4 regions of the Micromonospora sp. NPDC002296 genome follow, and region 3 is predicted to be linked to each of the others. Evidence: riboswitches for the same ligand, from Rfam matches in the RefSeq annotation. Region 3 holds a riboswitch; each other region holds the start of a gene.
What was found. Region 3 has a riboswitch for cobalamin ahead of bluB (5,6-dimethylbenzimidazole synthase). Riboswitches for the same ligand answer to the same signal wherever they lie in the genome.

Region 1 (5,660 bases), on a different contig from region 3:
AGCGCGTTCCGCAGCGCCCGGGCCTGGTGCGGCACGCGTCCGGCAACACGGTCGAGGTGGACCGGGCCCGCGACGCGCTCGAACTGGCGCTCGCCGGTGAGCGCGTCGCGGTCGTCTCCGGCGGCGACGCGGGCATCTTCGGCATGGCGTCGGCGGTGTTCGAGGCCGCGGAGGACCCGCGCTACGCGGACGTCGCCGTGCGTGTCGTGCCCGGAATCTCTGCCGTCCAGGCGGTCGCGGCACGCGCCGGCGCCCCCATCGGCGCCGACTTCGCCGTGATGAGCCTGTCGGACCGGCTCAAGCCCTGGGACGTCGTGGTGAAGCGGCTGCGCGCCGTCGCCGAGGCGGACCTCGTGCTCGCCCTCTACAACCCGCGCTCGCGCTCGCGCACCGAGCAGGTCGCGCAGGCCCGAGCGGTGCTGCTGGAGCACAAGTCGCCCGAGACCGTCGTAGTCGTGGGTCGCGACGTCGGCCGCGCCGGGGAGAGCCTCACCGTGACGACGCTGGGCGAGCTCGACCCCGAGACCATCGACATGAAGTGCCTGCTGCTCGTGGGCGCCTCGTCGACGCGCGTCACCGCGGCCGGCCGCGTCTGGAGCCCGCGCTCTGTCGCCTAGTCAGCCGCGGGTGCGACGTTCGCGGCCGGCGGCGTACAGGAACGACTCACCGCCGCGGACGTCGGGAGCCAGCGCGGGGCCGACCAGGATGACCGCGGCCTGGCGCAGGCCCGCGGCCTCGACCTGGTCGCCGATGTCGGCCAGTGTGCCGCGCAGGACGAGCTGATCCGGCTGCGTCGCCTTGGACACGACGACGACCGGGCACCCGTCGCCGTAGTGCTGGGCCAGCTCGGCGGCCAGCTCACGGCTGCGAGTGATGGCCAGGTGCAGGGCCAGGGTCGCGCCGGTCGCGGCGAACGCGGCGAGCTGCTCCCCCGGCGGCATGACCGTGGAACGGGCCTGAGCGCGGGTGAGCACGACCGACTGGGCGAGCTCGGGGACGGTCAGCTCGGCGCCGACGATCGCCGCGGCAGCCGCGTAGGCGGGCACACCGGGCGTGACGTCCCACGGGACCTGCGCCGCGTCGAGCCGGCGCGCCTGCTCATGTACCGCGGAGTACAGCGACGGGTCGCCCGAGCACAGCCGCACGACCTCCAGCCCGTCGGCGTGCGCCTGCACCAGGTGGGCGGTGATCTCGTCCAGGTCGAGGTGCTGGGTGTCGACCAGCCGGGTGTCGTCGCGGCAGTGGCCGAGCACGTCGGCGTCGAGGTAGGTGCCCGCGTACAGGCACACGTCCGCAGCCTCGAGCAGGCGCACCGCGCGCAGCGTGAGCAGGTCGGCGGCACCGGGTCCGGCCCCGACGAAATGGACGGTCATGACTCTCCCTTGGTGACGGTCCACTGGCTGACGGCACGCGCGGGCGTCCAGCCGGTGAAGCTGCCGAGCGGCTCGGCGCGCTCGACGTGCAGGCGGACGAGCTCGCCGCCACGGCGACGGTACCGCTCGATCAGCACCGCCTCGGTCTCGGCCGTGACACCGTGGACGACGAGCCGGCCACCGGTGCCGAGCGCGTCCCAGCACGCTTCGAGCACGCCGGGGACGGTCGCTCCACCGCCGACGAACACCGCGTCAGGGCGCTCGAGACCGGCCAGGGCGTCGGGTGCCGAGCCCTCGACGAGACGCAGGCCGGGAACGCCGAGCGTGGCGGCGTTGCGACGCACGAGCGCGGCGCGGTCGGCGCGGGACTCGATCGCGATCGTCCGCGCCGTCGGCCACGCACGCATCCACTCCACGCCGATCGAGCCGCTGCCGGCGCCGACGTCCCACAGCAGTTGACCGGGAGCGGGCGCGAGCCGGGCCAGGGCGCTGGCGCGCAGGTCGCGCTTGGTGATCTGCCCGGCGTGCTCGAACGCGTCGTCGGGGAGCACCCCGCCCGCGGCCCAGCCCGGTCCGGTGCCCCGGATTTCGGCGGCCAGGACGTTCAGCCGGGGCACGTCCACGACGTTCCACGAAGCCGCGGTCGACTCGGCACGCGACTCACCCGCGGCGCCGAGGTCGCCGAGCACGGCCAGCCTGGACTCTCCCCAGCCAAGTCCGGTGAGCAGCGCGGCGACGGCGGCCGGCGTCGTCTCGTCGCTGGAGAGCACGAGCAGCCGCCGCCCGGGGGCGAGCGCGGGGACGACGAGGCGCACGTCGCGGCCGACCAGGCTCACCGTCGTGACGGACTCCGCCGGCCACCCGAGACGTGCCCGAGCGAGCGCCACGGAGGAGACCGCGGGCACGATCGTCACCCGTTCCGGGCCCAGGATGTCCAGCAGCGTCGTGCCGACGCCCGACACGAGCGGATCGCCCGACGCCAACACCACGACGGGCCTGCGCGCGGCACCCAGCAGGCCCGGCAGACTCTCACGCAGCGGCGACGGCCACGCGACGCGCTCCTGGCCATCGACCGGCGGCACCGCATCGAGGTGCCGGGCCCCGCCGAGCAGCGTCGCAGCCCCGTGCACCAGCGTCCGGGACGGCTCCGGCAGGCCCGCCCAGCCGTCGGCCCCGAGCCCGACAACGGTCACCTGCGCCTCCATGGTTGCACCCTAGCCCGGTCCGCCCGGCCGCCGGACCGCTGCCTGGGCCGTCAGGACGGCGTCTAGGGTGATGCGAAGGTTCGAGGTGCCCCACGGCCGATGGCCACGGGGAGAATCTGGGAAGCCGGTGAGAATCCGGCACAGGGCCCGCTGCGGTGACTCAGGCACAGACCTGGGAAGTCCGAAGACCGGCCTCGATCCGAGCCGCGACGCGTCCGCGTCGTGGACGGTCATGGCAGATCGAGCGGGAGCCCTATATGCCAGCGCAGTACCCCTTTTGTGCCGTCGTCGGCTCCGACGACATGACTCTCGCCCTCACCCTGGTAGCGATCGATCCGCTCATCGGCGGCGTCCTGGTCCGCGGGGAGAAGGGCACCGCCAAGACCACCACCGTGCGCGGCCTCGCCGAGGTGCTGCCGTTGGTACGGACGTATGCGGGCGACCGGTTCTCGGTCGACCCGGACGATTCCCTGGCGGTCTGCCCCGACGGGCCCGTCGACGCGTCCACGCCCGTCGTGGAGCGGCCGGTGCGGCTCGTCGAGCTGCCCGTCGGTGCGAGCGACGACCGGGTGACGGGCTCCCTCAAGCTCGACGTGGCGCTGCGCGACGGCGTGGTGGCGTTCGAGCCGGGCCTGCTCGCCCGAGCCCACCGCGGCCTGCTCTACGTCGACGAGGTCAACCTGCTGCACGACCACCTCGTCGATCTGCTGCTCGACGCGGCGGCGACCGGCCGGGTCAGCGTGGAGCGCGACGGCTTCTCAGTCGAGCACGCCTCCCGGTTCGTGCTGATCGGCACGATGAACCCCGAGGAGGGCGAGCTGCGCCCGCAGCTGCTCGACCGGTTCGGCCTGACCGTCGAGGTCGCCGCACCGCGCGACCCCTCCCTGCGGGTGGAGGTCGTGCGTCGCCGGCTGGCGTTCGACGCCGACCCGGAGGGCTTCACCGCACGCTGGGCCGACGAGCAGGACGCCCTGCGCGCGCGGCTGGTGGCAGCCCGGCGGCTCGTGCCGGACGTCGTGCTCGACGACCGGACGCTGACGACCATCGCCGAGGTGTGCGCCGCGTTCGACGTCGACGGCCTGCGCGCGGACCTCGTCACCGCCCGCACCGCCGCGGCGCACGCCGCCTGGCAGGGACGCGCGCACGTGACCCGCGAGGACGTCCGCGTCGCCGCCCGTCTCGCGTTGCCGCACCGCCGGCGCCGCAACCCGTTCGACGAGCCCGGCCTGGACGAGGACCGGCTCGACGACCTGCTGGGCAACGACGACCCGGACCCCGGACCGGACGGGCCCGACGACGGGCCCGGTGGTCCCGGCGGCGGGCCGCCGGACGACGCCCCGCAGGACGGCCGGTCCCGGGACGTCCACGACTCCCCCGCCGGAGGATCGCCCGCGCCGGACAACGCGCCGCAGCCTGCCGTTGCCGGATCGGTCGCGTCCGCCGGTGAGCCGGCACGCGCCCGCCTGCTCGTCGTACGGGGCACCGGCGAAGGCCAGGCCGGCCGCCGGTCCCGGGCACGCACCCCTCAGGGCCGGGTCGTCGGGCAGCAGCGCGGATCGTCCGTCGCCGGCCGCCTGCACCTGCCGGGCACCATCACCGAGGCGGCACCGCACCAGCGTTCCCGTGGTGGCTTGGTCGAGGGCCGCGGTCTCGTCTTCGCCCCGGGCGACCTGCGCCGCGCAGAAACCGTCGGGCGGGAGTCGAACCTCGTCCTGCTGTGCGTCGACGCGTCCGGCTCGATGGCCGCGCGACGCCGCATGGAGCAGGTCAAGACCGCCGTGCTCGCGCTGCTGCTGGACGCCTACCGCCGCCGGGACAAGGTCGCGCTGGTGACGTTCCGCCAGCGCACCGCCGACGTCGCCCTGCCGCCGACCGGGTCCGTCGATGTCGCCTCCCGGCGCCTGGCCGACCTGCCGGCCGGCGGGCGTACGCCGCTCGCCGAGGGCCTGGAGCGCTCCGCGGAGGTGCTGCGCCGCGAGGCGCTGCGCGACCCGTCCCGCCGGCCGCTGCTGGTCGTGGTGACCGACGGCCGGGCAACCTTCGGGCCGGACGCGCTCGGTCGTGCCCACCGCGCCGCGACGCACCTGGCCGCTTCCGGCGTGCAGAGCGTCGTGGTCGACTGCGAGACCGGACGGTTCCGGCTCGGCCTTGCCGCGCAGCTGGCCGCATACCTACAGGCCGAGCACGTGCCGCTCGGTGAGGTGACCGCCGAGGGGCTCACCGGCGTCGTCCGCACGGCGACCGCGCCGCGCGAGGGGGTGGCCTGATGCCGCAGGGCAAGCCGCTGGTCGTCCCGGACGACGGCATCAGCACCCGCGCACGGCGCAACCGCCCGCTGCTGATGGTCCACACCGGCAACGGCAAGGGCAAGTCGACCGCTGCCTTCGGCCTGGCGATACGCGCCTGGAACCAGGGCTGGGACATCGGGGTCTTCCAGTTCGTCAAGTCGGCCAAGTGGCGCATCGGGGAGCAGACGGTGCTCGAACGGCTCGGCCGCCTGCACGAGGAGACCGGCGAGGGCGGGCCCGTCGAGTGGCACAAGATGGGCTCGGGGTGGTCCTGGAGCCGCAAGGGCGGCACCGAGGCGGACCATGCCGCTGACGCCGCCGAGGGCTGGGCGGAGGTGAAGCGGCGCATCCAGGCCGAGCGGCACCAGCTGTACGTCCTGGACGAGTTCACCTACCCGATGCAGTGGGGCTGGGTCGACGTCGACGACGTCGTGGAGACACTCGCCAACCGTCCTGGCCGCCAGCACGTCGTCGTCACCGGACGCCGCGCCGACCCCCGCCTCGTCGCGGCGGCCGACCTGGTGACCGAGATGCTGCACGTCAAGCACCCGATGGACGTCGGCCAGAAGGGTCAGCGAGGCATCGAGTGGTGAGGCTGCCACGCGTGCTGCTCGCGGCACCCGCCTCCGGCCACGGCAAGACCACGGTCGCGACCGGGCTCATGGCCGCGTTGGCCGCCCGCGGGCATGCCGTCTCGGGGCACAAGGTCGGGCCCGACTACATCGACCCCGGCTACCACGCGCTGGCCACCGGGCGTCCGGGCCGCAACCTCGACCCGCATCTGACCGACCCCT
Region 2 (5,660 bases), on a different contig from region 3:
TGCCGGCACCGTACGAGCCCGGCTTCGAGCCGAAGATCCGGGTGGTGGCCCGCCGCAGGTCGCGGTGCTCGGCGAGGTCCTCGCGGGTGTGCGCGCGGACGAAGTTGAGCTCGTCGGGCTCGTCCAGCCCGGCGACGATCTGCACGGCGTCGTCGATGATCTCGATGACGTGCGGGAAGGCGTCGCGGAAGAAGCCCGAGATGCGCACGGTCACGTCGATGCGCGGACGGCCCAGCTCGTCGAGGTCGATCGCCTCCAGGCCGTTGACGCGTCGCGAGGCCGGATCCCAGGTCGGGCGCACGCCCAGCAGCGCGAGCACCTCGGCGACGTCGTCACCGGACGTGCGCATGGCGGACGTCCCCCACACGGACAGGCCGACCGAGCGCGGGTACTCGCCGGTCTCGGCGAGGTGCCGGGCGACGAGCGACTCGGCCATCGCCTGTCCCGTCTCCCACGCGAGGCGCGACGGGACGGCACGCGGGTCGACGGTGTAGAAGTTGCGACCGGTCGGCAGGACGTTGACCAGTCCGCGCAGCGGGGAGCCGGACGGCCCGGCCTCGACGAAGCCGCCGGCGAGCGCGTGCAGGACGTTGGTCAGTTCGTCGGTGGTGGCGGCCAGGCGCGGGACGACCTGCTCGGCGGCGAACCGCAGGACGTCGCGCACGACCGGGTCGTCGTGCAGCGCGTCGATCGCGTCGACGGCCCAGCCGACCTTCTCCATCGCCTCGACCAGGGCACGGGCCTGCCCCTCCACGGCGTCGACCGTGGGGAGAGGGGCGTCCTCCGCGAGCCCCAGGGCGGCGCGCAGGCCGGGCAGAGCGCGGTTCTGGCCGCCCCACACCTGCGTGGCGCGGAGCACGGCGAGTACGAGGTTGACCCGCGCCTGTCCCGTCGGCGCCTGGCCCAGCACGTGCAGCCCGTCGCGGATCTGGACGTCCTTGATCTCGCACAGCCAGCCGTCGACGTGCAGCAGGAAGTCGTCGAACTCCTCGTCGTCGGGTCGCTCCTCCAGCCCGAGGTCGCGGTGCATCTGCGCGGACTGCATGAGCGTCCAGATCTGCTGGCGGATCGCGGGCAGCTTCGCCGGATCCATGGCCGCGACGTTGGCGTGCTCGTCGAGCAGCTGCTCGAGCTGGGCGATGTCGCCGTAGCTCTCGGCGCGCGCCATCGGCGGCACGAGGTGGTCGACGATCGTGGCGTGCGCGCGGCGCTTGGCCTGGGCGCCCTCGCCGGGGTCGTTGACGAGGAACGGGTAGATCAGCGGCATGCTGCCGATGGCCGCGTCCGTGGCGCACCCGGCCGAGAGCGCGGCGTTCTTGCCCGGCAGCCACTCCATCGAGCCGTGCTTGCCCAGATGCACGACCGCGTCGGCGCCGAAGCCGTGCTCGAGCCAGCGGTACGCCGCCAGGTAGTGGTGCGACGGTGGCAGGTCGGGGTCGTGGTAGATCGCGACCGGCTTCTCGCCGAAGCCGCGTGGCGGCTGGATGAGGATGACGACGTTGCCCGCGCGCAGCGTGGCCAGCACGATGTCGCCGGCGTCGTCGACGAACAGTGAGCCGGGGGCCTCGCCCCAGGTCTCGACCATGGCGTCACGAAGCTCGCCCGGCAGGTGGGCGGTCCAGCGCAGGTAGTCGTCGCGGCCGATGCGCACGTGCGACTCGCTGAGCTGGGCCTGCGTGAGCCACTCCTCGTCCTGGCCACCGGCCTCGATCAGCGCGTGGATGAGCGCGTTGCCGGCCGTCGTGTCGGGGTCCTCCCCCTCGACCGGCGGGAGCGGGTCGAGCCCGGGGATCTCGCCGGGCGCGCCGAGGTCGTAGCCGGCGTCGCGCATCGCGCGCAGCAGCCGGATCGCCGACACGGGCGTGTCGAGGCCGACGGCGTTGCCGATGCGGCTGTGCTTGGTCGGATAGGCCGACAGGACGAGGGCCACCTTGCGCTCGGCCGGCGGGACGTGTCGGAGCCGCGCGTGGTTCGCTGCGATGCCCGCGACGCGCTCGCACCGCTCGGCGTCGGTCGCGTAGCGCGGCAGACCGTCGGCGTCGACCTCCTTGAACGAGAACGGGACGGTGATGAGCCGGCCGTCGAACTCGGGGATGGCGATCTGGGTCGCGGAGTCGAGCGGGGTGACGCCGTCGTCGGAGGCCTCCCACTCGGCCTTGCTGGACGTGAGCGCCAGCGCCTGCAGCACGGGGACGTCCAAGGCGCGCAGCCGCTCGACGTTCCAGGACTCGTCGTCGCCGCCGGCGCCGGCGGTGGCGGGCTTGGAGCCGCCGGCGGCGAGCACGGTGACGATGATCGCGCCGAGCGTGGCGAGCTCGGTGAACAGCTCGTCGGGTGCCGCCCGCAGCGAGGAGACGAAGATCGGCACGCCGACGGCCTTGCCGGTCGCGTCGATCGCGTCGGCGAGCTCGTGCGCGAACGCGTTGTTGCCGCTCACCTCGTGTGCCCTGTAGTACAGGACGCCGATCCGTGGCACCCCGCTCCCGGCTGCCTGCCGGCCGACGCCCCACTCGGGCAGGACGGCCGGCGGCTCGAAGCCCTCGCCGGTCAGCAGCACCGTGTCGGAGAGGAAGGCGTGCAGCTGACCCAGGTTCTCCGCGCCTCCCTCGGCGAGGTAACGGTGCGCCTCGGCGCACACGCCGATCGGCACGGTTGACAGCTCCATGAGTGCGGCGTTCGGCGTCCGCTCCCCGCCGAGGACGACCAGGGGACGTCCGGCGTCGCGCACCAGGGCGGCGACGTCCCGCACGTCCTCGGGCGAACCGAGCACCCGCAGCACGACCAGGTCCGCCTCGGCGGTCAGGGCGTCGCGGCGCTCGTCGGTCACCCGGGCGGGGTTGGCCCAGGTGTAGTCCGAGCCGCTGGCACGCGCCGACAACAGGTCGGTGTCGGACGTGGACATGAGAGCGATGCGGGTCATACTTCTCCTTCGGTGGAGATGGTCCGGGGGCCGAGGCGCAGGTCGTCGACCGAGCGACCGGCGCAAAGGTGCTCGCGGACCAGCCGTGCCGCGTCGCCGGGTCGCACCGGCCCGTACCAGGCGCCGTCGGGGTGGACGACGGCCACGGGGCCGTGATTGCACGGGAACAGACACCCGGTCTGCGCCATGAGGACGTCGGAGTCGGTGAGCCGGTGCTCGACGAGCGCGCCGACGAGCGCGCGGTAGGTCTCGTCCGCGCCTCGGGCGCTGCAGCGCGGGCCGCGGCACAGCAGCAGATGGTGCCGGTACGGCGGGGGCGCGTCCCAGGCCGGTGACGACAACGGCGCCTCGCGGCCGGTGATGGTCCGCTCGCCGAACCGGATGACCGGCGGGTCGATCTGCTGGCGGTGCCAGTGGCCGGCGACGCGTCCCACCCACGAGCGGGCGTAGGTCAGGTCGTCGGTGCTCACCGGCTCGAGGCGAACCTCTCGGACGCCGTCGGCGTGCACCAGGTCGAGCACGTGGGTGAGGGTCGGCTCGCCGCCCTGCAGGAATGCCAGACGGGCACCGGCGGCCTCGGCCTCCCGGCGCAGCACCGCTGACCGGGCGGCGTCCGGCAGCGCGGTCGCGACGTGGACGAGGACGCTCACGACGTCAGGAGCAGACGAGCCAGGTGGGCGGAACGTGGTGGGAGGAACCGCTCTGGTGCGAGCGAGGATAACGGGACACGAGGGTCTTCCTTCGTCCGGAGGCCTGTGCGCGAGGCCTGGATGGGCAGGTGTCGCAGACGGGGTCTGCGGCCAGCAGGTCTTCGGACTCGGGATCAACCGGACGGAGCGCCTTCCCAGACCGTTGGTCCAGTGGCGTCGTGCTCCGCCCGTCACCCTCACCGCTGCGCGTCAGTCCCGGACTCTCACCGGGTTCCCTGGCTCATGGCTGAGTTTGGCTGGCAGGACGAACGTAGCACCGCCGACCGACGGTGCCCGAGACGGGCTCTGGCACGATGGCGCCGTGACCGAGAGGACCCGCCGCGACCTGTGTCCCGGTCTGCTGCGCCCCTGGATCGCCGACGACGGCGCGCTCGTCCGGGTGCGCGTCCCCGGTGGCGCCGTGACGGTCGGGGCGCTCGGCGCACTCGTCCGGGTGGCGGGTGGGCACGGCGACGGCGCGGTCCACCTGACCAGCCGCGCCAACCTCCAGGTGCGCGGCATCGAGCACGACGACGGGTGCCTGCCGGACGCGGTCGTGGAAGCGATCATGGCAACCGGGCTCGTGCCGTCGACGTCGCACGAGCGGGTGCGCAACATCTTGGCCTCACCGCTCACCGGACGCAGCGGTGGCCGCGCCGACCTGCGTCCGGTGATCGCTGACCTCGACGCCCGGCTGTGCGCGGAGCCCCTGCTCGCCACGCTGGCCGGCCGGTTCCTGTTCGTGCTCGACGACGGCCGTGGCGACCTGGTCGAGCGCGACCTTGACCTCGGTCTCGTGGCGCTCGACGCGAGCACCGCGCAGCTGCGCGCCGGGACGGCCTGGGGACCGGTCGTCCCGCTGGGCGAGGCCGCTGCGGCACTGACGACACTCGCCGTACGGTTCGCCGGGCTCGCCGGTAGCGAACCGAGCTCCCCCTGGCACGTCGACGAGCTGCCCGGCTCCGGCGCGGCAGTGCTGGGCACCGTGCTCGATCGTGCCGCGGGGACCCGGGTGAACACGCCGCCGCTCCCGCTTGGCAGGATCGCGCAGGACGACGGCCGGGTCGCGCTGCACCTCGCGGTGCCCGACGGCCGGGTGGATGCTCGCCTCATGGACGAGGTCCGCGCCCTCGGTGCCGGCGACCTCGTCGTCACGCCACGGCGCACCCTGCTCGTCCCCGATCTGGAGAATGCATGACTCTCGCCCCACCGACGCGCCGCTACGACTACGTCACCGACGGCGCGGCGATCTACGCCGACTCGTTCGCCACCATCCGCGCCGAGGCCGACCTGACGCGCGTCCCGACCGACGCCGAGAGGGTCGCGGTGCGGATGATCCACGCGTGCGGGCAGACCGACCTGACGCGGGACCTGGTGATCCATCCCGGTCTCGTGACGGCGGCCCGGGCGGCGCTCGACGCGGGGGCGCCGATCCTGACGGACGCGCACATGGTCGCCGCCGGCGTCACCCGCGCCCGGCTGCCCCGCGACAACGAGGTCCGCTGCCTCCTGCGCGAGCCCGAGGTCCCGGCGCTCGCCCGCGCGTGGGGCACGACCCGGTCCGCCGCGGCGGTGTCCCTGTGGGCCGAGCACATCGAGGGTGCCGTCGTCGCGTTCGGCAACGCCCCCACCGCCCTGTTCCACCTGCTGGAGATGCTGCGTGACGGCGCACCGCGGCCGGCCGCGATCATCGGCACGCCGGTGGGTTTCATCGGTGCGGCCGAGTCCAAGCAGGCGCTCATCGACCTCGCCGCCGACGCACCCGGGCTCGACGTGCCGTATCTCGTGGTGACCGGGCGTCGCGGCGGCTCGGCGCTGGCCGCCTCGGCGCTCAACGCCCTGGCCCAGGAGGCGGAGTGAGCGGCCGGCTGTTCGGCGTCGGGGTCGGCCCGGGGGATCCCGAGCTGGTCACGCTGAAGGCCGCCCGGCTGATCGGCGCGGCGGACGTCGTCGCCTACCACCAGGGGGTCGGCAAGCAGTCCAACGCGCGCCGCATCGCCGCCGGCCTGCTCCCGGACGACGTGATCGAGGAGGCGCTGGTCTACCCGGTG
Region 3 (5,660 bases):
GCCCGAAGATCCGCGAGCTGATCGAGTACGAGGTGACCCGCGCCCAGGCCCACTACGAGGCCGCCGCCCCGGGCGTCACCCTGCTCTCGCCCGCCTCGCAGGCCTGCATGCGGACCGCGTACGTGCTCTACGGCGGCATCCTCGACGAGGTGGCCGCCCAGGACTACGACGTGTTCACCCGGCGGGCGCTGGTGCCCCGGCGGCGACGGATGGCCGTCGCCGGGCGGGCCATGCTCACCCCGGCCGGCACCCCGGTCGTGGTTCCCGGGCCGGGGCCGGCGGTTGGCCGGGCCTGAGCCCGGTGCCCCTCGTCACAGGCAGGAGTGCAGGGCCTCCACCAGATCGTCGACCCGGTCGTGGTCGGCGAGCCGGGCGGTGGCGTACGCGAACGTGTAGCCCCGTTCCGGGTCGGCCCAGGCGCTGCTGCCGCCGATCCCGCCCATGCCCCAGCTCCCGTCCGGCTCCCGCTGCATGCCCAGCGTCCAGCAGGCCCGGCGGTCCAGCACCAGGTCCGGGCCGTCGTACTGGGTCCGGGTCGCCTCGGCGACCAGGTCCGGGCCGAACAGGCGCACCCCGTCCAGGACGCCGCCGGCCAGCAGACCGGCGTAGAGCCGGGCCAGGGCGGCGGCGGTGCCGTGCAGGTTCACCGCCGGCACCTCCGCGCCCCGCCACAGCGGGCTGTTCAGCACCGCCAGGTCCAGCCCGCCCGCCGGGTTGCCCAGCGCCCGGGCCCGCAGCGACCCCGGCTCGCCCAGCGCCCGGGCCGGCCAGCCCGGATCGGCGTACGACAGTTCGGCGCACCGCCGCTGGTCCGCCGCGCCCAGGCCGAAGGCCAGGTCGAGCCGCCACGGGCCGGCGATCTCGTCGGCCAGGAACCGGCCCACCGGCCGCCCGTCCACCCGCCGCACCAGCTCGCCCACCAGATGCCCGTACGTCCAGGCGTGCTCGCCCGCGACCGTCCCCGGCTCCCACTGCGGCTCGGCGGCGGCCAGGTCGGCGCAGAGCAGGTCCCAGTCGGCGACCGCCCCGGCCGGGCGGGGCACCGGAAACGCCGGCAGCCCGGCGGTGTGGCTGAGCACCTGCCGGACGGTGGCCGGGGCGCGGAACCCCGGCCAGTGGTCGGCGACCGGGTCGTCGAGGTCGAGCCGGCCCCGGTCGACCAGCGCCAGCAGGCACAGCGCGGCCACCGGCTTGCCGACCGAGTACACGTTGACCAGGGTGTCCGGTGCCCACTGCCGGCCCGGCCGGCCGACGCCGGCGACGAGGTCGACCACCGGCCGGCCGTCGTACCAGACGGCGAGGCCGGCCCCCGTCTCCCGGCCGGTGGAGAACAGGTCGTGGAAGCAGTCCCGGACCGGGCCGAAGTGTGGGCGCATCCGGCCACGGTAGGGGAGACGCGCGGACGCCGGCAGGCGACACGGTGCGGTGCGGTGGCGCGGTGCGGAATGCTGGCGGCATGGTGGAACCGGAACTGGTGGACGTGGTCGTGGTCGGGCTCGGCGTCGGCGGCGAGGAGGTGGCCGGCCGCCTCGCCGAGGCGGGCCTCGACGTCGTCGGCATCGAGCGGAGCCTGGTCGGCGGGGAGTGCCCGTACTGGGGGTGCATCCCGAGCAAGATGATGATCCGGGCGGCGAACGCGATCGCCGAGGCCCGGCGGGTCAACGAGTTCGCCGGCACGGCCGAGGTCCAGCCGGACTGGGCGCCGGTGGCGAAGCGGATCCGCGCGGAGGCCACCGACACCTGGGACGACCGGGTCGCGGTGGAACGGTTCACCGGCAAGGGCGGGCGGTTCGTGCGCGGCAGCGGCCGGCTCGACGGCCCCGCCCGGGTACGCGTCGGCGACCAGGTCTTCCAGGCCCGGCATGGGATCGTGCTCGGCACCGGCACCCGGCCCTCCGTGCCGCCGATCGCCGGGCTCGCCGACACCCCGTACTGGACGAACCACCAGGCCGTCGAGGTCGAGGAGCTGCCCGGGTCGTTGCTCGTGCTCGGCGGCGGCGCGATCGGGCTGGAGCTGGCCCAGGTCTTCGCCCGGTTCGGGGTGGCGGTGACGGTGGTGGAGGCGGCGGAACGGGTGCTCGCCGTCGAGGAGCCCGAGGCGTCCGAGGTGGCCGCCGCCGCGCTGCGCGCGGACGGGGTGCGGATCTCCACCGGGGTGAAGGCCGAGCGGGTCGACCACGACGGGCGGGCGTTCACCCTCAGCGCGGCCGGCGGCGTCGAGTTCACCGCCGAGAAGCTGCTGGTGGTGACCGGCCGGCGGGCGCACCTCGACGAGCTGGGGCTGGACGCCGTCGGGGTGGACCCGTCCCAGCGGTACCTCGCCGTCGACGACCGGATGCGCGCCGCCGGGGCCCTCTGGGCGGTCGGCGACCTGACCGGCGAGGGCGCGTTCACCCACATCGCCATGTACCAGGCGGCCATCGTGGTCGCCGACGTGCTCGACCGTGTCCGGCGGGCGCGGTCCGGCCCGGACGCCAGCGGCACCGCCAGCGCGGTCGGCGGCGCGGCGAGCACGGCGGGGGCCGGGATCGCCGGCGGCGTGCCGCACGCCGACTACCGGGCGCTGCCCCGGGTCACCTTCACCGACCCCGAGGTGGGCGCGGTCGGGCTGACCGAGCGGCAGGCCCGCGAGCGCGGCATCAACGTGCAGGTCGGCGTGAGCCGGCTCGGCGCGTCCACCCGGGGCTGGATCCACCGGGCCGACGGACTGATCAAGCTGGTCGCCGACGCCGACCGGGGCGTCCTGGTCGGCGCGACCTCGGTCGGCCCGGCCGGCGGCGAGGTGCTGTCGGGCCTGGTGGTGGCGGTGCACGCGGCGGTCCCGCTGACCCAGCTCCGGAACATGATCTACGCGTACCCGACGTTCCACCGCGCCGTCGAGGACGCCCTGCGCAACCTGAGGTAGCGCCGCCGCTGGTTCCCTGATCGTCCGACGCGCACGGGGTCGTGCCGGTGCGGTGCGGACGATCAGGGAGACGCGGGTGCGCCGTGCCGGCCGGCGCCCGCGGCGAAGCGGGCCGCACCCGCCGCCGCGTCGGCCGCCAGCGACTCCGCGCCGTGGGCCAGCTCGACCGCGAGGGCCTCCGGCTCGGTCAGGTTGGCGCCGGCCAGCACCGCCGCCCGGTCGTTGCGCAGGCAGGTCTGCGGGTGGCGGGCGATCCCGGCGGCCAGCCGCTCGGCCTCCACCCGGGCCGTACCCGGCGCGACCAGTCGATTCACCAGACCCATCGCGTACGCCTCCTCGGCCGGCACCGGTCGGCCGGTGAGGATCAGGTCCATCGCCCGGCTCTCGCCGATTAGCCTGGGCAGCCGGAAGGTACCCCCGTCGACCAGCGGCACCCCCCACCGCCGGCAGAAGACCCCGAGCACCGCGTCGGACTCGGCCACCCGCAGGTCGCACCAGAGGGCCAGCTCCAGCCCCCCGGCCACGGCGTACCCGGAGATCGCCGCGATCACCGGCTTGGACAGTCGCATCCGGGTCGGGCCCATCGGACCGTCGCCGTCGGGCTCGACCCGGTTGCCGCCGGGGGTGCCGATCGCCTTCAGGTCCGCCCCGGCGCAGAACGTTCCGCCCGCCCCCCAGAGCACGGCCACCGCCGCCTCCGGGTCGGCCTCGAAGGCCCGGAACGCGTCGGCCAGGGCCCGGGCGGTCGACCCGTCGACGGCGTTGCGCGCCGCCGGCTGATCCAGGATCACCGTGGTCACGGCCCCGGCGCTTTCGACCCGTACCCCCATCGGCGTGCCTCCCGGTCGGACGGCTCCGGCCCTCGGCCGCGGGCCGGCGGTGCGGGCCGAGGTGGCCGGCGGGCCGGCCCCTGGGGTGGTGGCGTCCACCCCGACACGACCGTAGCGGCCCGTCCGTCCCGACGGCGCACGGGCGGGGCGCTAGCATCGGCGACGGCACGATCATGTGAGGTGCCTCGCGCCTGCGGGGAGAATCGGGAAGCCGGTGGGAATCCGGCACGGGCCCGCCGCGGTGACCGGGGAGCCGCCGTCCACGCGCGTCACGCGCAGCCACTGGCCGCACGGCTGGGAAGGCGGACGGTCGGGCGTCGATCCGGGAGTCCGAAGACCGGCCTCGCGTCGGGTGCCCACCGCAGCGGTGGGCCGAGCGCAGCGGGAGCCTGCCTGTGAACATCTACGACACCATCCACCGCCGCCGGGACGTCCGGGCCGAGTTCACCGGGGAGCCGGTGCCGGCGGACACCCTGCACCGGATCCTCGACGCGGCGCACGCCGCGCCCAGCGTCGGATACTCGCAGCCGTGGGACTTCGTCCTGGTCCGGGATGCCGGGACCCGCCGCCGGTTCCACGAGCACGTCCAGGTCGAACGGGACACGTTCGCCGCCACCCTCGACGGCGAGGCGGCCGAGCGGTTCGCCCGGATCAAGATCGACGGAGTGCTGGAGTCGACCCTGTCGATCGTGGTCACCTACGACCCGGCGCGGGGTGGCCCGGCTGTCCTCGGGCGGCACGCCATCGCCGACTCCGGCCTCTACTCGGTCTGCCTGGCCATCCAGAACCTGTGGCTCGCCGCCACCGCCGAGGGGCTCGGCGTCGGTTGGGTCTCCTTCTACCGGGAGCCGTTCGTGGCCGGGCTGCTCTGCATCCCGGACGGCATCCGGCCGGTGGCGTGGCTCTGCCTCGGGCCGGTCACCCACCTGGCGACCGTGCCGGACCTGGAACGGCACGGGTGGCGGCGGAAGCGCCCTCTCGCCGAGGCGGTGCACCACGACCGTTGGGCGGTAACCGACCGGCGAACGGCTGATTCATGAACCTCGATTGCTGGGATAGCGTGGCATTCACCCTCAGTCCTCAACCCGCTACGTTCGGGAGGATCTTCATGCGTGCCACCGTCAGGGTCCTGCTCGCCTCCGTCCTCACCGCCCTCGGCCTGACCGCCGCCGTAGCCACCCCGGCCCTGGCCAGCGCCCCCGCGCCCTTCTGCGAGTCCGGCGGGTCGCAGTTCTACTGCGACGCCACCAGCACCGGCACGACGACCTGGACGGTCACCTGGTACTCCGGCAGCGTCGGGACCTTCACGAGCGCCGGACCGACCCTCTTCGCCGGCTGCCCCTACTCCAACATCGGCCTGCAGGTGCGGGTCAGCTACAGCTACTTCGACGGCAGCGTGACCCAGTACAGCGACACCGGTAGGTTCATCTGCCGCAGCGGCCCCTGGCAGTAGCCGCCGGGTCCCGCGCCGCCGGGCGGCCGGTGGCGCGGGACCCACCGCCGGTGACGTGCGGGTGCGGCGGCGGTGTCGGCCGTGTCCCCGGGACTGCCGGCCGGCATGTATGGCGACGGGCTCGTCACCGCCGACCGGTTTGCGACCGCTCCTGCCGGGAAGCCGGACGGGATGCGGGCACTCTTGACGAGAATCGAACAGACTTCGGCGCTGGACCGGGCCGGGGACCGGTTGCAGCGCGCCGTCCAGGCCACCATCCGCCCGCAGCGGGTGCGCGACCTGCTGCACGGCGTCTTCCTCGGGCATCCGCTGCACCCGGCGCTGGTGCAGGTGCCGGTGGGTGCCTGGATCAGCGCCGCCGTGCTGGACCTCATGCCCGGTCAGCGTCGGGCGGCCACCACGCTGGTCGGGCTGGGCACGATCAGCGCACTCCCGGCGGCGGTCGCCGGGCTGAACGACTGGGCGGCCCTCG
Region 4 (5,660 bases), on a different contig from region 3:
ATCGATGAGGCCGAGCGGGCCCAGTTCCGGCGAACGCACATCGGGGTGACGAGTTAGCCCTTGGGTGGTGCGCTTACGGTCTGGCCCGCCGAGAGCCGTCGACCGACGCCCGAGACGCGGTGGACGCGACCATGGCGTGACAGGCGAGATCGCCGACCTGTGCCGGGCGACTCGCCTGTCACGGTCGCCTCAGAAGTCGTCGTCGAAGGCGACGGTGCCGGTCACCCCGACCTGGTACGCCGACACCCGCCGTTCGAAGAAGTTGGACAGCTCCTGCACGTCCTGCAACTCCATGAACGCGAACGGGTTGGTCGACCCGTAGTGGACGGGCATGCCGAGCTGTGCGAGCCGCCGGTCGGCGACGTGCTGGAGGTACTGGCGCATGTCGGCCAGGGACATCCCGGACACGCCGTGGCCGAGCAGGTCCTCGGCGAACTGGACCTCGCACTCGACGGCCTCGGTGAGCATCAGGCGGACCTGGTCTGCGAGGTCGTCGTCGAACAGGTCCGGTTCCTCGCGGCGGACGGTGTCGACCACGTCGAAGGCGAAGGCCATGTGCATGGACTCGTCGCGGAACACCCAGTTGGTGCCGGACGCCAGGCCGTGCAGCAGTCCCCGGGAGCGCAGGAAGTAGACGTAGGCGAAGGCGCCGTAGAAGAACAACCCCTCGATGCAGGCGGCGAAGCAGATCAGGTTGAGCAGGAACACCCGCCGGTCCTGCTTCGAACGCAGCTCCCGCAGGTCCTGGAGGGAGTCGATCCAGCGGAAGCAGAACTCGGCCTTACGCCGGATCGAGGGAATGTTCTCGATGGCGTCGAACGCGGCGAACCGCTCGGCCTCGTCGGGCACGTACGTGTCGAGCAGGTTCAGGTAGAACTGGACGTGCACGGCCTCCTCGAACAGTTGCCGCGACAGGTAGAGCCGCCCCTCCGGCGAGTTCACGTGCTGGTAGAGGTTCAGCACCAGGTTGTTGGCGACGATGGTGTCGCCGGTGGCGAAGAACGCGACGAGGCGGCTCACCAGGTGCCGCTCCGCCGGGGAGAGCCGGTCGAGGTCGGCGAGGTCGGCGTGCAGGTCGACCTCCTCCACCGTCCAGGTGTTGCGGATGGCGTCGCGGAACCGGTCGAAGAAGTGCGGGTAGCGCATCGGGCGGAGGGTGAGGTCCATCCCCGGGTCGAGCAGCATGTGTGTGGTCCTCGGGTCGGTGGCGGTGGTGTCGGTCGGGGCGGTCACTGGCAGGCCTCGCACGACTCGGGGTTCTCCAGGGAACAGGCCACCGCCTCGTCGACGGCCACCCCCGCCGCGACGACGCCGACCGGGCCGACGGCGCTGACCGGGCCGGCGGGTGCGACCGTGGCCTGCTGGATCCGGGTGGCGGGGCGGGACCGCAGGTAGTAGGTGCTCTTCAGCCCGGCCTTCCAGGCGTACAGGTACATCGAGGAGAGCTTGCCGATCGTCGGGGCGGCGAGGAACAGGTTCAGCGACTGCGACTGGTCGATGAACGGGGCGCGGGCGGCGGCCAGGTCGATCAGCGCCCGCTGCGGCAACTCCCAGGCCGTACGGAACAGCTGCCGGACCTCCGCCGGCAGTTCCGTGATGCCCTGCACCGATCCCTCGGCGCGCTTGATCGCCGAGCGGACTTCGTCGGTCCACAGGCCGCGGGCCTTCAGTTCGCGTACGAGAGCGGTGTTGACCTGGAGGAACTCCCCGGACAGGGTCTCGCGCTTGAACAGGTTGGACACCTGCGGCTCGATGCACTCGTAGCAGCCGGCGATGGAGGCGATGGTGGCGGTCGGGGCGATCGCCACCAGCAGCGAGTTGCGCAGGCCGTGCGCGGCGACGCGCTCCCGCAGCACCCTCCAGCGCTGCGCCTGGCTGCCCGTGACGCCCCACAGGTCCGGCTGGAGCCGGCCGCGTGCCGCCCGGGTCTCGGCGAAGGCCGGGTGGGCTCCGAAGCGTTCCGCCAGGTCGGCGGAGGTCTCCAGGGCCGTCAGGTACAGCTCCTCGCTGATCCGGGTGGACAGCTCCCGGGCGGCCGGGGAGTCGAACGGCAGCCGCAGGGCGAAGAACACGTCCTGCAGGCCCATCAGGCCGAGGCCGACCGGCCGCCAGCGGGGGTTGCTCGCCGCGGCCTGCGGGGTCGGGTAGTAGTTGATGTCGATGACCCGGTCGAGGAACGTCACGGCGGTGCGGACGGTGGCGCGCAGCCGTTCCCAGTCGAGGCCGCCGTCGGCGAGGTGGGCGGCGAGGTTGACCGAGCCGAGGTTGCACACGGCGGTCTCGGCGTCGCTGGACACCTCGATGATCTCGGTGCACAGGTTGGACAGGTGCACCACGTTGCCCGGCTCGGCGGTCTGGTTGCACAACCGGTTCGCAGCGTCCTTGAACGTCATCCACCCGTTGCCGGTCTGCGCGAGGGTCCGCATCATCCGCCCGTACAGCTCCCGCGCCGGCACCTGCCGCACGTACCGGCCCTGAGCCTCGGCCGCCCGGTACGCCGCGTCGAACTCGTCCCCCCACAGGTCCGGCAGTTCCGGCACCACGTCCGGGTCGAACAGCGACCACACCCCGTCGGCCTCCACCCGGCGCATGAACTCGTCCGGGACCCAGTTGGCCAGGTTCAGGTTGTGGGTGCGCCGGGCATCCTCACCGGTGTTGTCCCGCAGTTGCAGGAACTCCTCGATGTCCGGGTGCCACGGCTCCAGGTAGACGCAGGCCGCGCCCTTGCGCCGGCCGCCCTGGTTGACCGCCGCCACCGAGGCGTCCAGCGTCCGCAGCCACGGCACGATCCCGTTGGACTGCCCGTTGGTGCCCCGGATCAGCGCGCCCCGCGACCGGACCCGGGAGAACGCGATGCCGATGCCGCCGGCGAACTTCGACAGGTTCGCCACCTGCGCGTACCGCTGGTAGATCGAGTCCAGTTCGTCGCGCGGGGAGTCGACCAGGTAGCAGGAGGACATCTGGGTGTGCCGGGTGCCGGAGTTGAACAACGTCGGCGAACTCGGCAGGTACGCCAGGCTCGACATCAACCGGTAGAACTCGATCACCTCGTCCGGGGCGTGGGACAGGCCGCAGGCCACCCGCAGCAACCAGTACTGCGGGGTCTCCGTAACCAGCCGGCTCGTCGGGTGGCGCAGCAGGTACCGGTCGTGGACCGTGCGCAACCCGAAGTACTCGAACCGCAGGTCACCGTGGGGGTCGACGGCGTCATCGAGCTGCGCGGCGTTGGCGGCGACGAACGCGGCGGTGCCGTCGCCGATGAGGCCCTCGACGTGTCCCCGTCGGATCGCCTCGCTGAACGAGCCGATGCCCTGCCTGCGGACCTCCTTGTCGATGTAGCCGGCCAGCAGGCGGGCGGCCAGCCGCGAGTACTGCGGCTCCTCGCCGATCATCTCGGCCGCGGTCTGGATGGACAGCCGGTCCAGCTCGGCGGTCGTCGCGCCGTCGTACAGGCCGCTGATCGTCCGCGTCGCCACCCGCAACGGGTCGACGTCGGCGAGGCCGACCGTCCACCGCTCGACCGCTCCGACGATCCTGTTGACATCGACCGGTTCGGTGCCGCCGTCGCGCTTGCGGACGCGCATCTGCGTCCGTCGCGGGCCCGGTAGGGCTGCCTCGTCGGCCACCATGCCGTCGGCCGGGACAACCTCGGTGACTGCCATCACTCACTCCTCGCGGGCTCGAGACCTGATGGCCTTGGGACGCGTGGAGGCAGACACCGGCGGACGTCACGCCGGCGAGGCGCGGGTCAGGTGGCGTCGGCCGTCCCACGCGGCCTCGGACCGCCGCCCACCCCGGTATGGGTACGCGGCGCGCTGGCAGGTCTTCGGACTCGCGGGCGTGACCGGGCTCGCCGGTCTTCTACTGGCCGTCGCTTCCCAGGCCGCAGGCGGCCCAGTGCTGATGACGGCGGTCGTTCCCACTCACCGCTGCGGGGCAGTCCCGGATTCCCACCGGGTTCCCTCTTGCCTCGACCACCCCGGATGAGCGGCCGAACCAGCTACGGCCGACACCATATATAGGGACTTCGGCGTTGTCACACCCCACATGTCGAGTCCGGGCGTGTCGGAGGCCCGGCGGTGAAGCCTCGTCGATTCCTGCGGCGCAGCGACCGAGCCGATTGGTGGAGCGGGTCTGGATCCAAGGACGGCGGACCCGGCCGGTAGGACCGGAACGGATGTCGACCGGTCGGGTTTCCGACGGGCGTCCGTACACAAGGGATGACGACCTCCTACGGTGACTTCCGGCACGCCAGGGATGGACGTCGCCGGGAATCGACCCGGCGACGCGATTCAGGCGTTTTACAGGGGGTTGTCTCGATGCACGTTCGGAGCCGCGCCATCGCGGGTCTGGTCGCCGGGGCTGTGCTGTTGACAGGCCAACCGGCGGCTGCAGGCAGTGCCGCCGACGAGGTCGCCAACGCCGGCGCTCGCGCCGCCACGGCAACGGTCGGCGGCGGCGGTGCGACACGTACGGCCGTCCGCACGGCCGCGGCCCTGTCGGCGCCGGGGCACACCGGGCTGGTTCCCAGCACGCCGCGCAATGACGTACCGAGGATCACCGACGGCGAGATCACCGACATCGAGGTGATCGGCAACCGGGTCTTCGTCGCCGGCTCCTTCACCGCGATCGCCAACGTCGGCGGGACGCCGGTGGCGCAGCCGTCGCTGGCTTCCTACAACATCGACACGGGCCTGGTCGACACCGGTTTCCAGCCGACGTTCGACGGGTCCGTCGAGGCCGTCGAGGCCTCGCCGGACGGCTCGTCGCTCTATGTCGTTGGCTCGTTCAACACGGTCGGCGGCCTGACGAAGCGCAAGATCGTACGGCTCGACCCGGTCACCGGCGCTCCGATCGCGGCGTTCACCGCGCAGGGGAACGGGCGCGCGACCGCTCTGGCCGTGAGCAGCACCGCGGTGTACGTGGGCGGCCAGTTCACGAAGGTGAACAGTGTGAACCGCGGCGGGCTGGTCGCGCTCAACCCGACGACGGGGGCGGTGGACAGCGGGTTCAACCTGCCCCTGTCCGGCGGCATCGGCGTCGGCGGCATGCTCACCGTGCAGCAGCTCAAGCTGACGCACAACGGCAGCAGCCTGCTGGTCGTGCACACCGGTCGCCAGATCGCCGGCCAGGACCGCTACGGGGTCGGCCTCGTCGACACCGCCACCAAGGCCCTCCTGCCGTGGCGCACCCGCCTCTGGGAGGACAACCTGTCCTTCGTCGGCGGCATCCAGCGGGTCTTCGCCGGTGACGTCGCGCCGGACGACTCCTACTTCGTCGTCACCAGCGGTTCGGGAGGCGACCGCCCGCCGATCAACGACACGGCGATCGCGTTCCCGGTGGCCGGTGCCGACCACGTCGAGCCGATCTGGGTGTCGCGTCACTTCGACAGCATCTACTCGGTCGCCATCACCGAGACGGCCGTGTACGTCGGCGGCCACTTCAGTTGGCAGGAATCGCCGACCTCCAACGTCCCGTGGCCCGGCCTGGACAACGTCGGGTACGGCACGGGCCAGGGCCTGAGCGGCTACGGTCTCGGCGACCAGGTGGTCCGCCGTGACCACCTCGGCGCGCTCGACCCGGCCACGGGCACGGCGATCGAGTGGAACCCGGGTTCCAGCTCGTACGAGGGGGAGAAGGCGATGCTGGCCACCCCGCGC

Region 1: another riboswitch for cobalamin. It lies ahead of ABT023_RS12935 (VWA domain-containing protein); the one in region 3 lies ahead of bluB (5,6-dimethylbenzimidazole synthase).
Region 2: another riboswitch for cobalamin. It lies ahead of ABT023_RS12965 ((2Fe-2S) ferredoxin domain-containing protein); the one in region 3 lies ahead of bluB (5,6-dimethylbenzimidazole synthase).
Region 4: another riboswitch for cobalamin. It lies ahead of ABT023_RS10805 (ribonucleoside-diphosphate reductase subunit alpha); the one in region 3 lies ahead of bluB (5,6-dimethylbenzimidazole synthase).

Annotation. Positions count from the first base shown of each region.
Region 1 is NZ_JBEOWQ010000012.1:112,509-118,168, reverse strand. It holds gene ABT023_RS12950 (precorrin-2 C(20)-methyltransferase) at 1-617, shown strand, start outside; gene cobM (precorrin-4 C(11)-methyltransferase) at 618-1,373, opposite strand; gene cbiE (precorrin-6y C5,15-methyltransferase (decarboxylating) subunit CbiE) at 1,370-2,578, opposite strand; cobalamin riboswitch at 2,645-2,789, shown strand; gene ABT023_RS12935 (VWA domain-containing protein) at 2,836-4,845, shown strand; gene cobO (cob(I)yrinic acid a,c-diamide adenosyltransferase) at 4,845-5,459, shown strand; gene cobBC (bifunctional hydrogenobyrinic acid a,c-diamide synthase/histidinol phosphate aminotransferase CobBC) at 5,453-5,660, shown strand, end outside.
Region 2 is NZ_JBEOWQ010000012.1:118,860-124,519, reverse strand. It holds gene cobN (cobaltochelatase subunit CobN) at 1-2,920, opposite strand, end outside; gene ABT023_RS12965 ((2Fe-2S) ferredoxin domain-containing protein) at 2,917-3,570, opposite strand; cobalamin riboswitch at 3,706-3,886, opposite strand; gene ABT023_RS12960 (ferredoxin-like domain-containing protein) at 3,932-4,807, shown strand; gene ABT023_RS12955 (precorrin-8X methylmutase) at 4,804-5,469, shown strand; gene ABT023_RS12950 (precorrin-2 C(20)-methyltransferase) at 5,466-5,660, shown strand, end outside.
Region 3 is NZ_JBEOWQ010000008.1:177,006-182,665, reverse strand. It holds gene ABT023_RS09955 (phytoene/squalene synthase family protein) at 1-296, shown strand, start outside; gene ABT023_RS09950 (serine hydrolase domain-containing protein) at 312-1,376, opposite strand; gene ABT023_RS09945 (dihydrolipoyl dehydrogenase family protein) at 1,460-2,905, shown strand; gene ABT023_RS09940 (crotonase/enoyl-CoA hydratase family protein) at 2,968-3,735, opposite strand; cobalamin riboswitch at 3,897-4,095, shown strand; gene bluB (5,6-dimethylbenzimidazole synthase) at 4,131-4,775, shown strand; gene ABT023_RS09930 (hypothetical protein) at 4,844-5,188, shown strand; gene ABT023_RS09925 (Rieske (2Fe-2S) protein) at 5,360-5,660, shown strand, end outside.
Region 4 is NZ_JBEOWQ010000009.1:167,885-173,544, forward strand. It holds gene ABT023_RS10795 (NAD(P)-dependent oxidoreductase) at 1-57, shown strand, start outside; gene ABT023_RS10800 (ribonucleotide-diphosphate reductase subunit beta) at 190-1,185, opposite strand; gene ABT023_RS10805 (ribonucleoside-diphosphate reductase subunit alpha) at 1,230-3,629, opposite strand; cobalamin riboswitch at 3,801-4,016, opposite strand; gene ABT023_RS10810 (hypothetical protein) at 4,320-5,660, shown strand, end outside.